DNA from 3 places in the Pantoea sp. GW821-FHT03E06 genome. Region 2 is predicted to be linked to each of the others. Evidence: predicted binding sites of a transcription regulator. Region 2 holds the regulator's gene; each other region holds the start of a gene.
What was found. Region 2 encodes CRP, which controls carbon source genes, mostly activating them, when cyclic AMP is high. Its sites were predicted from a motif close to ATGTGANNNNNNTCACAT; they were not measured.
Positions count from the first base shown of each region.

Region 1: a site for CRP is predicted at 1,897-1,914, ahead of AC07WB_RS08810 (6-phosphofructokinase). Genes of this name have one in related genera too.
Region 3: a site for CRP is predicted at 2,058-2,075, ahead of AC07WB_RS09140 (sugar transporter). Genes of this name have one in related genera too.

Region 1 is NZ_JBWKUG010000001.1:1,886,759-1,891,448, forward strand. It holds gene dld (D-lactate dehydrogenase) at 1-1,613, opposite strand, end outside; gene AC07WB_RS08810 (6-phosphofructokinase) at 2,049-3,029, shown strand; gene AC07WB_RS08815 (PTS sugar transporter subunit IIB) at 3,040-3,354, shown strand; gene AC07WB_RS08820 (PTS sugar transporter subunit IIC) at 3,347-4,690, shown strand, end outside.
Region 2 is NZ_JBWKUG010000001.1:3,831,579-3,836,268, forward strand. It holds gene AC07WB_RS17935 (phosphoribulokinase) at 1-512, shown strand, start outside; gene AC07WB_RS17940 (OsmC family protein) at 593-997, opposite strand; gene crp (cAMP-activated global transcriptional regulator CRP) at 1,302-1,934, shown strand; gene AC07WB_RS17950 (YccS/YhfK family putative transporter) at 1,993-4,071, shown strand; gene argD (bifunctional acetylornithine/succinyldiaminopimelate transaminase) at 4,068-4,690, opposite strand, start outside.
Region 3 is NZ_JBWKUG010000001.1:1,958,721-1,963,410, forward strand. It holds gene AC07WB_RS09130 (TetR/AcrR family transcriptional regulator) at 1-182, opposite strand, end outside; gene bhsA (multiple stress resistance protein BhsA) at 479-736, shown strand; gene AC07WB_RS09140 (sugar transporter) at 821-2,005, opposite strand; gene AC07WB_RS09145 (hypothetical protein) at 2,385-2,642, opposite strand; gene ynfM (multidrug efflux MFS transporter YnfM/SxtP(Kp)) at 2,810-4,066, opposite strand; gene AC07WB_RS09155 (LysR family transcriptional regulator) at 4,161-4,690, shown strand, end outside.

The DNA of each region.
Region 1 (4,690 bases), 1.9 Mb from region 2:
ACATGCTCGCATGAAGCCTGATAGAGGTGTCCAACGTTGTGCTCGGCGGGATATTTAGCCCCGCGCTGCTCCAGATACCGCTTCACCTCTTCCTTAAACGCTTTGGCGTCGTAGCCCGGTTTCAGTACATAATCCTGATGATTCACGAAACAGAAGAAATGCCCGCAGCATGAATCGACCTGCACCTGTGCCGCCAGGTGATCCGGTAGCGTCAGGCGCCACGCATCATCATTACGACGCAGCGCCACGTCAAAGGCGACCAACCGCTCGTTAGGGTTATAACCCAGCGCATCGCAGTAGGAAATGGTGCAGCCGCCAACGCCAAAACGTACCAGGAAGGCATCTGCCGCTTCACGTGCATCGCAATGGAAAAAGCCGCCCTGATGAGCCGCAAAGAATGCCTGCAACAGAACGTGTAACTCAGCGCTTTGCTGAGACTCAACTTTGATCATCAAATGGTGTTGATACTCGCTGCGGTAATCCATAATGCGCGGCGCGATAAAGCTCGGTGTGAGCTGATTAAAGCATTGCAGCATCCGATCAACAAAATTGCGCGGCAGGCATTTCAAATGGCTGATGCGCACATCCCATTTGGCTTTATTCGCCATCATTTGCGGAATGGCCTGCGGGCCGAATTTACGTATCGCCAGATACATATGTTTGGCGTAGCGCACCGTCAAATCAAAGGCGTTACGATGGATATATTCCGCCTGTAACGGCAGCTCGCTCATGCGGGTCAACAGATAGCGACGCAGTTCCACCAGCACATGCTCATCGTTGGTACCGATGTAAAAGGTATCGCTACCGGTGCTGGCCTCAAAGGTGGGCAAACGCACGGCAAACACCACCACTTTACCGGCGCTGCCGGAACTGTCGTGCAGATAACGGAGATCGCCATTAAAACGTGCCGGGGAATCAGCGGTGACATCACGCAGGCGATCGGCATAATCTTCGGCCCAAATCTTTCCCTGCCAGTCGGGTTGTTCACCGGTTTGATACTGTTGCTGCGTCAGTGCTTCCAGCATGGCCTCTGGCGTTTCGCCCAGCGCAATACCGAGATGATTAACCATTTCTAAGCGGCCATCGTCATGGATGCGCGCGAACAGGGACTTTTCAGTAAAGGCCGGGCCGCGACGAATCAGTGATCCGCCGGAGTTATTACAAATCCCGCCCACCACTGACGCGCCGATGCAGGATGAGCCAATCACAGAATGCGGTTCACGCCCCAAAGGCTGTAAGGTCTGTTCCAGTTCAGTGAGGGTGGTACCTGGGAAGGCAATGACCTGACGCGCCTGATCAATGACCTGCACACCTTTTAACTGGCGGGTGCTGATGATCACCACATCGCGATCGTAATCGTTGCCGTCGGGCGTTGATCCGCCGGTAACGCCGGTATTTGAGGCTTGCATAAGCACAATGGCGTCATGGGCGACGCAAACCTGCAGTGTCTGCCATAGCTGCAGCAGGGTTTGCGGTAACACCACCGCCAGCGCTTCGCCACGCCCCACACGGAAGCCTTTTATGTACCAGGCTTTATCATCGGCATGGGTTAATAACTGTTTCTCACCCACCACGTCAGCCAGGTGACGCAACATCTCCTGCGGAATACTCATCTTCTCTCTTCTTCGCTAATTATTTGCATTCATATTGGACAAGTGCAGCAGCATTGAGTCAATCATTGACTGGCACGGATGCGGAAATAACGCACGTAATCATTATCCCTTTAACTTTCACGGAATAAACGCGCGTAATCGATAAAAATGCGCGGGAAATCACAAAATAGAGTGAAAGAAAAAGAGCGTCAGTAAAGATATTAAGGGCAGCGGGGCGCAAAGATAAATGTAAATATAACCTTATGATTTAAATGAATAATTCATATTTTAATCAGAATTGGCAATGTGATTTTAATCACAAAAAAGACTCATCAAAACCCTGTGTCAACGATCTCTGGCAGCAAATTCATGGCAAAAGTGTGACATTCGTTGCAAATAGCACTGCGGTTAATCGGAAGAATGAATATCAGACGCACAGCATGAAGGATGATGGCAATGAGAATTGGCATGGTGATCAGCGGTGGAGATGTTACCGGGATTAATAACTTTGTTTATCAAATATCCCGTCTGACAAAAGCGGAAATGGTGTTATTCAATGGCGGCATTCCTGGTTTACTGGAAAACAATCACCGGGAAATATCCCAACGTGATTTAGTCGATTACGCCATCGCTTCAATTCCGGTAATGCAGTCAGGAAGAACGACAAGGAAATTAATTCGCCCGGAATATGAAATCATTGCTAAACACCTCAAGTCGCTGCGAATTGACGTAGTAATTATGGCGGGAGGTGACGGTTCATTACAATTTTTGCACACGCTGAGCGAATTTGGCGTCAACTGTTTTGGCGTGGGTATGACTATCGATAATGACGTCTTTGGCAGTGACTACAGTATTGGTTTCTCCACTGCCTGCGAGCAGGTATTAAAAGAGGTGGCAAAATTACGCAATACCGGCCGCGCGTTAACCGGCCGCGTATTCATGGTGGAGCTGCTCGGCGGCTATTGTGGTGAATTAACGTTACAGTCGGCGATCAAGTCCAATGCGGATTTTGCGCTGATTCCTGAATGCCAGATTGCACCGCAGGAACTGGCCGAGCGCATCACACAGCGGCTGGCCGCGCAGAACAGCGTGATTATATTGTGCTCGGAAGGCTATACCCGTGAATATTCACCGGGCTTTCAGGGCGCCATCGATACCTTAATAAAACAAATTGAACCGCTGATTGGCGTACGTATTCGTAAAACTATTATCGGTTATGGCCTGCGAAATGGCGATCCCACCTGTGAAGAGATTTATCAGGGCACCATTATGGCCAGTGAAGTCGCGCGTTGTATTCAGTCGGGAATGCGCAATAAAGCGGTCATTATTAATGGCAGTAATCGACCGATTCCGATTGATTTGATAAGCATGAAAAAACGCCTGGTCGATACTGAAGGGCATCATTATAAACTCGCTAAACAACTGCAAATTCTGTGAGGAAATAGCCATGCTGAAAATATTATGTGTCTGTGGATGCGGTCTTGGATCGAGTTTCGCAATCGAGATGAGCGCTAAGTCGGTATTAAAGAAGCTCGAAATCGAAGCCGATATTGATCACACCACTATTTCTGAAGCCAACGCCTTTAAATCCGACATGATTTTAACTCAGAAAGCGTTTGCTGATGTGTTAAATGCCGATGCCAGCCCGGAGCAAATTAAGCGGGTGATTATTCTCAACAAGCTGACTGATAAAGCGGAAATTGAAGAAAAAATCGTGGCGTTTATGAAAGAACGTAACTTAAAGGTTGCTAATCATGAATAGTGTGATCGACTTCCTGGTAAAAGATCTATTAGGGCAGGCGTCAATACTGATTGCCTTTATCGCCCTGATTGGTCTGCTACTGCAAAAAAAATCGGCGGGCAAGGTGGTGGAAGGCACCTTTAAAACCCTGCTCGGTTTCTTAATTATGATGGCCGGTATCAACATTATTGTCGGTACCTTAACTTTCCTGAACACCATTTTCACCCACGGTTTTGGCATGCAGGGTTATATCACCGACGTTGCCGCCATCGCCGGGTTAGCGAACCGCGAGCTGGGTTCAGAAGTGGCGCTGACGCTGTTGGTGATCTTTATCGTCAACATCATTATCGCGCGCCTGACACCGTTCAAATACATCTTCCTTACCGGTCAGGCGCTGCTGTGGATGGCGACGATTGGTGCGGTGATTGGCTATAAAGCGGGGCTAACAGGCTTACCTCTGATCCTTACCGGCGGCATCTTTGGCGGCATTATGGCGGTTGTCATGCCTGCGCTAGCCCAACCGGTGGTGCGCCGCATCACCGACTCCGACGACGTGGCGCTCGGACATTTCTGCACCATCGGCTATCTGCTGACGGCGGCGGTGGCGAAGGTGGTCGGCAAAGGCTCGCGCTCTACCGAAGATCTCAAACTGCCCGACAACTTTAAATTCCTGCAGGATACCTACCTGTCGATGGCCGTGGTGATGGTGCCGATGTACCTGATTCCTGCGGTTGCCGCCGGTCCGGAATTTATCGGCCAGTACAGCAACGGCATGAACTACCTGATGTATGCCTTTATGCAGTCAATTCAGTTCGTGTGCGGCGTGTTCGTGCTGTACAGCGGCGTGCGTCTGCTGCTGAATGAATTGGTGCCGGCTTTCCGCGGTATTGCCATGCGCCTGGTTCCCGATGCCAAACCTGCGCTCGATTGCCCGGTGATGTTCCCCTATGCCCCAAATGCGGTGATCGTCGGCTTCCTCGCCACCACCCTGGGTTCGGTGGTTGGCATGCTGGTGTTCCCGATGTTTGGTCTGGCGATGATTCTGCCAGGGCTGCTGACCAACTTCTTTGCCGGTGGCACCGCAGGGGTGTTTGGCAATGCGCTGGGTGGACGTCGTGGTGCGATGATCGGCGGCTTCGTTCACGGTTTATTCATTACCTTCCTGCCGGCGATTCTGGTGCCGATGCTGGAAAGCTATGGTTTCACCGGCGTGACCTTCAGTGATTCGGATGTCATCAGTACCGGGCTGGTGCTCGGCCACGCGTTCCAGAATAACTGGCTGTTCGTCGCCCTGTTTATTGTCTTTATTACGCTTCTCGCCTGGTTTGTTAACGGAAAATCCACGAAATCTAAATCC
Region 2 (4,690 bases):
TGCCGGAAAACACCGATGTGTTGTTCTATGAAGGCCTGCACGGCGGCGTTGTCACGCAGCAGCAGAATGTGGCAGAACATGTTGATCTGCTGGTTGGCGTGGTGCCGATTGTTAATCTCGAGTGGATTCAGAAGCTGGTGCGCGACACCGGCGAGCGCGGTCATTCACGCGAAGCGGTAATGGATTCAGTGGTGCGTTCGATGGAGGATTACATTAACTTCATTACGCCACAGTTCTCGCGCACGCACATTAACTTCCAGCGCGTGCCGACCGTCGATACCTCAAATCCGTTTGCCGCACGGGAAATCCCGTCATTGGATGAGAGCTTCGTGGTGATCCATTTCCGTGGCTTAGAAGGGATTGCGTTCCCCTATCTGCTGGCGATGATTCAGGGATCGTTTATCTCGCACATTAATACGCTGGTGGTACCCGGCGGGAAAATGGGATTAGCAATGGAGCTGATTATGCTGCCGCTGGTGCAACGACTGATTGAAGGGAAGCGGATTGAATAAGAGTGATAGGTCGCCATTAATGGCGACACTACGAAATGAGCGCGTTTTGTAGGGTGCGCATTAATGCGCACCTGGAAACATCAACGTTCGATCACTTCATAGCTATGGGTGATTTCCACGCCTTTGCCCAGCATGATCGCCACCGAGCAATATTTTTCCGCTGACAAATCAACCGCGCGGGAAACCGCCTTATCACTCAACGCTTTGCCGCTGACAATAAAATGCAGGTTGATGTGGGTAAAAATGCGCGGTGCTTCTTCGCGGCGTTCAGAGGTGAGTTTCACTTCGCAATCGGCCACATCGCTGCGCCCTTTTTGCAGAATCGAGACCACATCAATGGCGCTGCAACCCCCTGCTGCCATTAACACCATCTCCATTGGACTTGGCGCTTTATCACCGGAATTCCCGTCCATTAACACCTGATGTCCGGATGAGGATTCTCCGAGAAAGGTAAGACCTTCCACCCATTTCACTCGTGCCTGCATGATTCTTTCTCCTGAAGCGGCGGTTTTGCCGCCAGAGTACGCTTTCACCTGATAAACAGCAATCCAGACTATTCCCCCGTTTGCTGAAGCGAGACAACACAAGACAGCTCGCAAAAGCTGTGCTACAAACAGTGCTGAAAATATTTTCGTCGTTACAGACGAAGGCGGGAAGAATCAAAAGCGTAGCTTAAGAATGACCCGGAATAATTTTTCCATTACTGGAAACGCTCGACGATTAAACCGCCTGACAGGGAAAAAATGCCCCCTGTATTTTGGGCACGATTACAACAGAGGATAATAGCGAATGGTTCTCGGCAAACCGCAAACAGACCCTACACTCGAATGGTTCCTGTCCCATTGCCATATTCACAAATATCCGTCCAAAAGCACGCTCATCCATCAGGGTGAGAAAGCGGAAACGCTGTACTACATCGTGAAAGGTTCCGTAGCGGTACTGATTAAAGATGAAGAAGGCAAAGAGATGATTCTCTCCTACCTCAATCAGGGAGATTTCATCGGCGAACTCGGTCTTTTCGAAGAAGGCCAGGAACGTAGTGCCTGGGTGCGTGCGAAGTCTGCCTGTGAAGTGGCTGAAATTTCCTACAAAAAATTCCGTCAGCTGATTCAGGTAAACCCGGATATTTTAATGCGACTTTCGTCGCAAATGGCGCGTCGTCTGCAAGTGACATCAGAGAAAGTGGGCAACCTTGCTTTCCTTGACGTAACAGGACGTATCGCGCAAACGCTGCTTAATCTGGCTAAACAGCCAGATGCGATGACTCACCCAGACGGCATGCAAATTAAAATCACCCGTCAGGAAATTGGTCAGATCGTGGGCTGCTCACGCGAAACCGTGGGTCGTATCCTGAAAATGCTGGAAGATCAGAACCTGATCTCTGCACACGGTAAAACCATCGTCGTCTACGGCACCCGCTAATTTCTTCTCACCCACGGCGTGATGGCAACATCGCGCCGTTTCTATTTGCGATGAGCTGATGTGGCGCCGAATCATCTATCATCCTGAAGTTAACTATGCACTGCGGCAAACGCTGGTGCTGTGCCTGCCTGTGGCTCTCGGCTGGCTGTTTGGCGATCTGCAAAAAGGTCTGCTGTTCTCGCTAGTGCCTGCCTGCTGCAATATGGCGGGTCTTGATACGCCGCACAAACGCTTTTTCAAACGCTTGATTGTGGGTGGTTCGCTGTTTGCCACCGGCAGCTTCCTGATGCAAATTTTGACCGCTTACCAGATTCCGCTGCCGTTGATCCTGCTGGCGCTACCGCTGCTGATCGGCGTGACCGGCGAAATCGGCCCGCTGCATGCACGCCTGCTGCCCGCCACCTTAATCGCTGCTATCTTTACGCTCAGCCTGGTTGGGCGCATGCCGATATGGGTGCCGCCGCTGCTCTATATTGGCGGTACGCTGTGGTACGGCTTGTTCAACTGGTTCTGGTTCTGGCTGTGGAAAGAGCAGCCGATGCGTGAATCGCTCAGCCTGCTGTTTCGCGAGCTGGCGGATTATTGCGATGCCAAATACACCTTACTGACACAGCTGACCGATCCGGAAAAAGCGTTACCGCCGCTGCTGGCGCGCCAGCAGAAAGCGGTCGATCTCATCACTACCTGTTACCAGCAAATGCATATGCTGTCGGCCAGCCGCGATAACAGTCACAAGCGCCTGACGCGCGCCTTCCAGGTGGCGCTGGATTTGCAGGAACACATCTCGGTCAGCCTGCATCAGCCCGAAGAGGTACAGAAACTGGTGGAGGAGAGCCACGCTGAAGCGGTGATCCGCTGGAACGCCAAAATCATCTCCGCACGTTTGCGCGTGCTGGCTGATGCGATTCTCTATCATCAGCTGCCGGATCGTTTTCACATGGAGAAACAGCTGGGTGCGCTGGAGAAAATTGCCCGTCAGCATCCGGATAACCCGGTTGGCAACTTCTGCCTCTATCACTTCAGCCGCATCGCCCGCGTATTGCGCACGCAGAAGCCGCTTTACACGCGCGATCTCATGGCCGATCGTCAGCGCCGCTTACCGCTATTGCCAGCGTTGCGCAGCTATTTATCATTCAAATCTACCGCGTTACGCACCGCGGCCCGCTTCGCCGTAATGCTGATGTTTGGTAGCGCGCTGGCGCTGTTCTTCAACATTCCTAAACCCTACTGGATTCTGATGACCATCATGTTCGTCAGCCAGAACGGCTACAGCGCCACGCGCGTGCGTATTCAGCACCGTGCGCTGGGCACCTTTGCCGGTTTGCTGATTGCCGCCGCCTCGCTGCGGCTGGCGGTGCCGGAGTCGATCACTCTGCTATTTATGCTGGGCATCACGCTGGCGAGCTATCTGATCACGCGGAAATATTACGGCTGGTCGATGATTGGCTTCACCGTCACCGCGGTGTATTCACTGCAGCTGCTATCGCTCAACGGCGCGCAATTCTTGTTGCCGCGCATGATGGACACGCTAATGGGCTGTTTGATTGCTTTCGCCGGTATGATTTGGCTATGGCCACAGTGGCAAAGCGGGCTGCTGCGTAAAAATGCGCACGATGCGCTGGAAGCATATCAGGACGCACTGCGCTTGCTGCTCGGGCCGGAACAGGCGCCGGAGAAGCTGGCTTATCAGCGCATAAAGGTTAATCAGGCGCACAATGCGCTGTTCAACTCCCTGAACCAGGCGTCGAGCGAGCCCGGCTTCAACCTGCAATATTTGCAAGATATGCGCATGTGGGTGACGCACAGCCAGTTTATCGTTGAGCACATCAACGCCATGACGATTCTCGCGCGCGAGCACACCATGTTGACGTCGAAGCTGGCGGAACGGTATCTGCAATCCTGTGAAATCGCGCTGCAGCGCTGTCAGCAGCGGCTGGCGTATGACGGGCCGGGCAACGACAGCAATATTCTGGAAGCGCCGGAAAATCTTAATGAAGGGCCGGTAACGATTGTCGAACAGCACGTGAAGCGGATTTTGCAGCACCTTAACGTCATGCACACTATCTCTTCACTGGCGTGGAGCCAGCGACCGCATCATGGCCGCTGGCTCAAGGCGTTACGCCCGAAAGCGGATTAAGCGGCCAGCACCTTTTCAATCGCCGTAGCGAAACGCGTCATGCCTTCGGCGATGTCGGTTGGCTCAATCACCAGCGACGGCACAAAACGAATCACATCGCTGCCGGCGGTGAGAATCATCAGCCCTTCCGCAGCAGAAGCATTGAGGATGTCGCGCGCCTTGCTGGCGAACTGCGGCTGCAGCGCGGCACCTATCAGCAGACCTTTGCCACGAATCTCGCTGAAGATAGCGAATTTACTGTTGATGGCCTGCAGCGCTTCCACAAACTGCTGGCGGCGCGCTTCCACACCTTCCAGCACTTCCGGAGTATTGATGATATCCAGCGCGGTTTCCGCAATCGCGCAGGCCAGCGGATTGCCGCCGTATGTGGTGCCGTGCACGCCCGGCGCCATCACTGCCGCAATGTCATTGGTGGTCAACATCGCGCTTACCGGGAATCCGCCGCCCAGCGCTTTCGCGGTGGTCAGGATATCGGGCTTGATGCCGTAATGCTCGTAGCTGAACAGCTTACCGCTGCGGCCCATGCCGCTCTGTACTTCATCTAATACCAGCAGCGCATTATGTTCGTCGCACAAGGCACGCAGGCCCTGCATAAATTCCTGCGTAGCCGGTACCACGC
Region 3 (4,690 bases), 1.9 Mb from region 2:
TCAAACTCAGCATAGAGCGTAGGTGCTTTAGCGCCGGTTGCGTTAACCAAATCTGACAGCGAAGTGCCTTCGTAACCATGGGCCCAGAACAGCATCAATGCTTTATCTAGCGCATCGTTACGATCAAAGACTTTTGGTCGACCGCGAGTTTTACGGTTTACCGCTGCGGTAATGTCTGTCATTGGGCACCTCATTGCATGAAAACACCCAATTAAATTACCGATCATTAAATAAATATGCAAGTCGACTTCATCTTACCTGCGTTAGGCTTTGCCCGTTTGTGCTTTCGCTGGCTAAAAGCACCCGAATGGATAAGTCAAAAAAGCGCTGAAAGCCCATAATCACGCCACTCCCGATTAAAATAATGACCGTTAATAAAATGATTGACGAGCATGCCCATTCGGCGTTAGCATTTAATTAACGGTTGTTAAGTTAATCGCATCCGACCCCAATTCATCTGTGTATAAGAGAGAAAATTATGAAAAGCATTAAACTGACCCTGGCCGCTGTGGCACTGTCCTCCATCGCGTTTGGTAGCATGGCTGCCGATCTGGTAAACGAAGCGCCAATGAATCAACAACAGATTGGCGTGATTAGCGCTTCAGGTAGCACTAACCTGACCTCGCTGGAGAACCAGCTATCGGAGAAGGCCAATGCTGCGGGAGCAAAGTCTTTCCGCATAACTTCGACCTCTGGCAACAACAAGCTAAATGGCACAGCAGTCATTTATAACTAAGAGAATTGTGCAGCGTGCCCCGAAGCATGCTGTGAGAAATGAATAAAAGGCTTCAGCAGCGTATGTCTGCTGAAGCCTTTTTTATTATCCGTTAGAACGTAACTGAGGATAGCGACGGAAGATAGCGATACACCAGAACAGGGCGGCAAGCCCAATGATGCCACCAACGTTACCCACATCTGACATTTTCATATGCAGGCTAACCTGGTTGCCCAGCAGCGCGCCTGCACCAATGCCAATATTGTAAATCCCTGAGAACAGCGACATTGCGACATCAGTTGCATCCGGTGCCAGTGCCAACACGCGCACCTGCATAGCCAATCCGATCATCATCATTGCCATGCCCCAGGCGATGCATAGTATGGTGATTGCGGCGGGACGCGCGGCGGCAAAGACCAATAGACCCATGCTCAACGTGATGATAGCAATGGCCGCGATCAGCATCGCTGAGGGGAATTTATTACCTAGCGTGCTGAACAACACGCTGCCGATAATGCCAGCCGATCCAAACAGCAGCAAAAGCAGGGTGGTGAAGTTTTCATCGGCATTGGCCACAACCTGCATAAACGGTTCGATATAGCTGTAAGCGGTGTAATGCGCCGTCACCACCACCGTTACCAGAATGTACATGGCGACCAACGCAGGACGACGGAATAACATCGGTACGCTGCTCAGCGAACCGGTGTGTTCACTAGGCAGGCGAGGAAGTACGCGCATCAGCAGGATGAGCAATACCAAAGCCGACAATCCAATCATACCGAAAGTAGTACGCCAGCCGAGGTATTGACCCACGATGCGGCCAATGGGCACACCCAATACCATCGCCAGCGCCGTCCCGGTAGCCAGCATACTTAATGCCTGTGTTTTCTTACCGGCAGGCGCCACACGAATTGCCAGCGAAGCGGTAATTGACCAGAACACCGCATGCGCCAGCGCAATGCCGATACGGGAGATAACCAGAGAAGTGAAATCCCACGCCACAGAAGAGAGCACGTGGCTGGCAATAAACAGAATAAATAGCACCGACAGGAGTAAGCGGCGTTCAATGTTACGCGTCAGCAACATCAACGGCAGCGACAATAGTGCCACCACCCATGCATAGATGGTGAGCATGATGCCAACGTCGGCGGTCTTCATGGCATAACTGGCGGCGATATCCGACAGCAGACCAACCGGAACGAATTCCGTGGTGTTAAAGACAAAAGCAGCGATAGCCAGCAGCACGACGCGCAGCCAGGCTGTCTTACGGGAGACGGTTGTAGATTGCATGGAGTTCAAATCAGTCAGGCGGCGAATGTCAGGGCCAAATTGCACCCCATAAAGGTGACCTTTGTCACAAAATTGCGGCTATTGTGGAGCATTAATGCGCCGAGGGAAACCGTTTGTCGGGCTTTTATCGCTGAATATTTTTTATCACCTCCGGCGTGGTTAATAGCCTGAGGTTATTATTGTTTTCTGCTCGATAAATAAACAGCGCGAAGAAGTGAAGTAAAATGCTAAGACGGGTTCGGGGCGATCTGGACCTTGGGCGCATTCCTTACATAAAGGTCCAGACAATATTAAGCTGAAATTTATAATTATTATGAAATCCCTTAGTTTCGCTTAACAAAATGGTTTAACCGCTTAAGCCATTGTCAGACCAGTATTATCAGAGTCTCACCATGTGTTTTAGTGCCACACTATTCTGGGTTGTCAGGTTTTTTTTTACACCGACCGGACAACAGTGCTCGCAGCCCATCGCGCTGGTATAAAACTTACGCGCCTGTTGGATGGCGGCGTTCGGCGTATAAAAAGTACCTAGAAAACGGCGTGCATTATCGGAAGGGAGGAACGGGCAGCCCGTTGCATGTACCACATGATTGTCGTTATAGCCGGCATGCTTATCGACGTAATAATAGAGTTCCATCTAACGTCCTCATTGCTGTGAAATAATAAAAGTCTAACTATTGTTGGAATGGAATTATTATAGCGATGAATCGCCATTTTGTTTTATCTGGAACTGTCAGAACGGCGGGTGGCGTAACGTGATAAAAGAAGCGGGGCGCACAGGCCCCGAGAGAAAGGTGAAAAGTATTACAGTTTTCGGCACTGTAAGCGCCATCCGACCAACAAAGCCATTAATAATAAAAGCGTAATGAAGACGGTGACGCCTATCCAACCATAGCTATGCCAGAACACGCCACCTAGCGTTCCTGCCACACTTGAGCCCACATAGTAGCTGAACAGATAAAGTGAAGAGGCCTGGCCTTTAGCGCGGCGCGCGCGTGGACCAATCCAGCCGCTTGCAACCGAGTGAGCGGCAAAGAATCCAGCGGTGAACAACATCATGCCAGGTAAAATTGCCCACAGTGAGTCAAAGGCGGTAAGCAACAGTCCCGCGAGCATGATCGCCGTGGCGCTAATCATCACTGGACCACGCCCAAAGCGGCTGGTCATGGCCCCGGCCTTCGGCGAGCTCCAGGAGCCGGTAAGATAAACAATTGAAAGCAAACCCACCACGGCCTGGCTTAGCGACCACGGTGCGCTCAGAAGGCGATAACCGATGTAGTTAAACAGCGTCACGAATGCGCCCATCAGCAGAAAGCCTTCCGCAAACAGCAACGGCAGTCCTTTATCGCGCCAGTGCAGGCGGAAGTTGATGAACAAACTGCGCGGTCGCAACGATGCCGGACGGAAATGGCGCGATGCTGGCAAAATTTTCCAAAACATCAGCGCACCGGCAAGGGCAAAGCAGCCGATAACGCCAACGGCAATGCGCCATGAGAAAAAGTCAGTGAGAACGCCGGTAAGCAATCGTCCACTCATACCGCCAATCGAGTTGCCGCTAATATACAGTCCCATCGAAAAGGCGATAACCCGCGGATGAATCTCTTCGCTCAGATACGTCATGCCCACAGCCGCGACGCCGCTAAGCGATAAACCTATCAACGCGCGCATCAGCAAAATCCCCTGCCAACTGCTCATGGTGGCTGATATCAACGTGCAAATGGCCGCGAGCAATAGCGCCGTTACCATTACCGATTTGCGTCCAATTGCGTCCGATAACGGGCCGGTAAACAGCAATCCCAACGCCATTAACCCGGTCGAAAGTGAGAGCGAAATGCTGCTCTCTGCGGGCGACACGCCAAATTGCTGTGATAGCACTGGGAGGATGGGCTGTACGCAATATAACAAAGCAAAAGTGGCAAGGCCGGCGGAAAACAGCGCAAGGGTCACGCGCATAAACTGCGGCGATCCGCGCTCAATCCATTCTGAAGGGGGTACAGCGGGTGCAGGCTCTACGGACAACTCGTCTTCATCAAGTATCCCCGCCTGGGAAGAGCGACTCACGGAACATCCTCGGTTGGTGATTAATGACGTTACTGTAGGAAAGCGCTAATAGGTTGTACAATATATTAATAATCTCAAATAAGACGTTTAAAATATGAATATTGAGTTGCGCCATTTACGCTATTTCATCGCCGTGGCGGAAGAGTTGCATTTTGGCCGTGCAGCGCAGCGCCTGAATATTTCGCAACCGCCGCTCAGTCAGCAGATTCAGCATCTGGAACAGGAAATTAGCGCTCAACTTTTTACGCGTACCAATCGTAGCGTGCAGCTCACGCCCGCAGGGCGCCTTTTTCTCCAGGATGCGCGCGCTATTATGCTGCAGGTTGAGCAGGCAACGGGCCGTGCGGCGCGAGTACATAGCGGCCAGGAGGGTGAGTTACGCATCGGTTTTACGTCGTCCGCTCCGTTCACCGGTCTGGTATCCGATGCGCTTTATCAGTTCCGGCAGCGCTGGCCGGAGGTGCACATTCAGATGCAGGAGAACAATACGCGCCAGCAGCTTGCGCCTCTGCATGAAGCGCGGCTCGATCTCGGCGTTATGCGCAATACGCCGCTACCCAACGACCTGCAACATCGGGTGTTACTGCGTGAACCGCTCTGTGCCGTGGTGCACTGGGCACATCC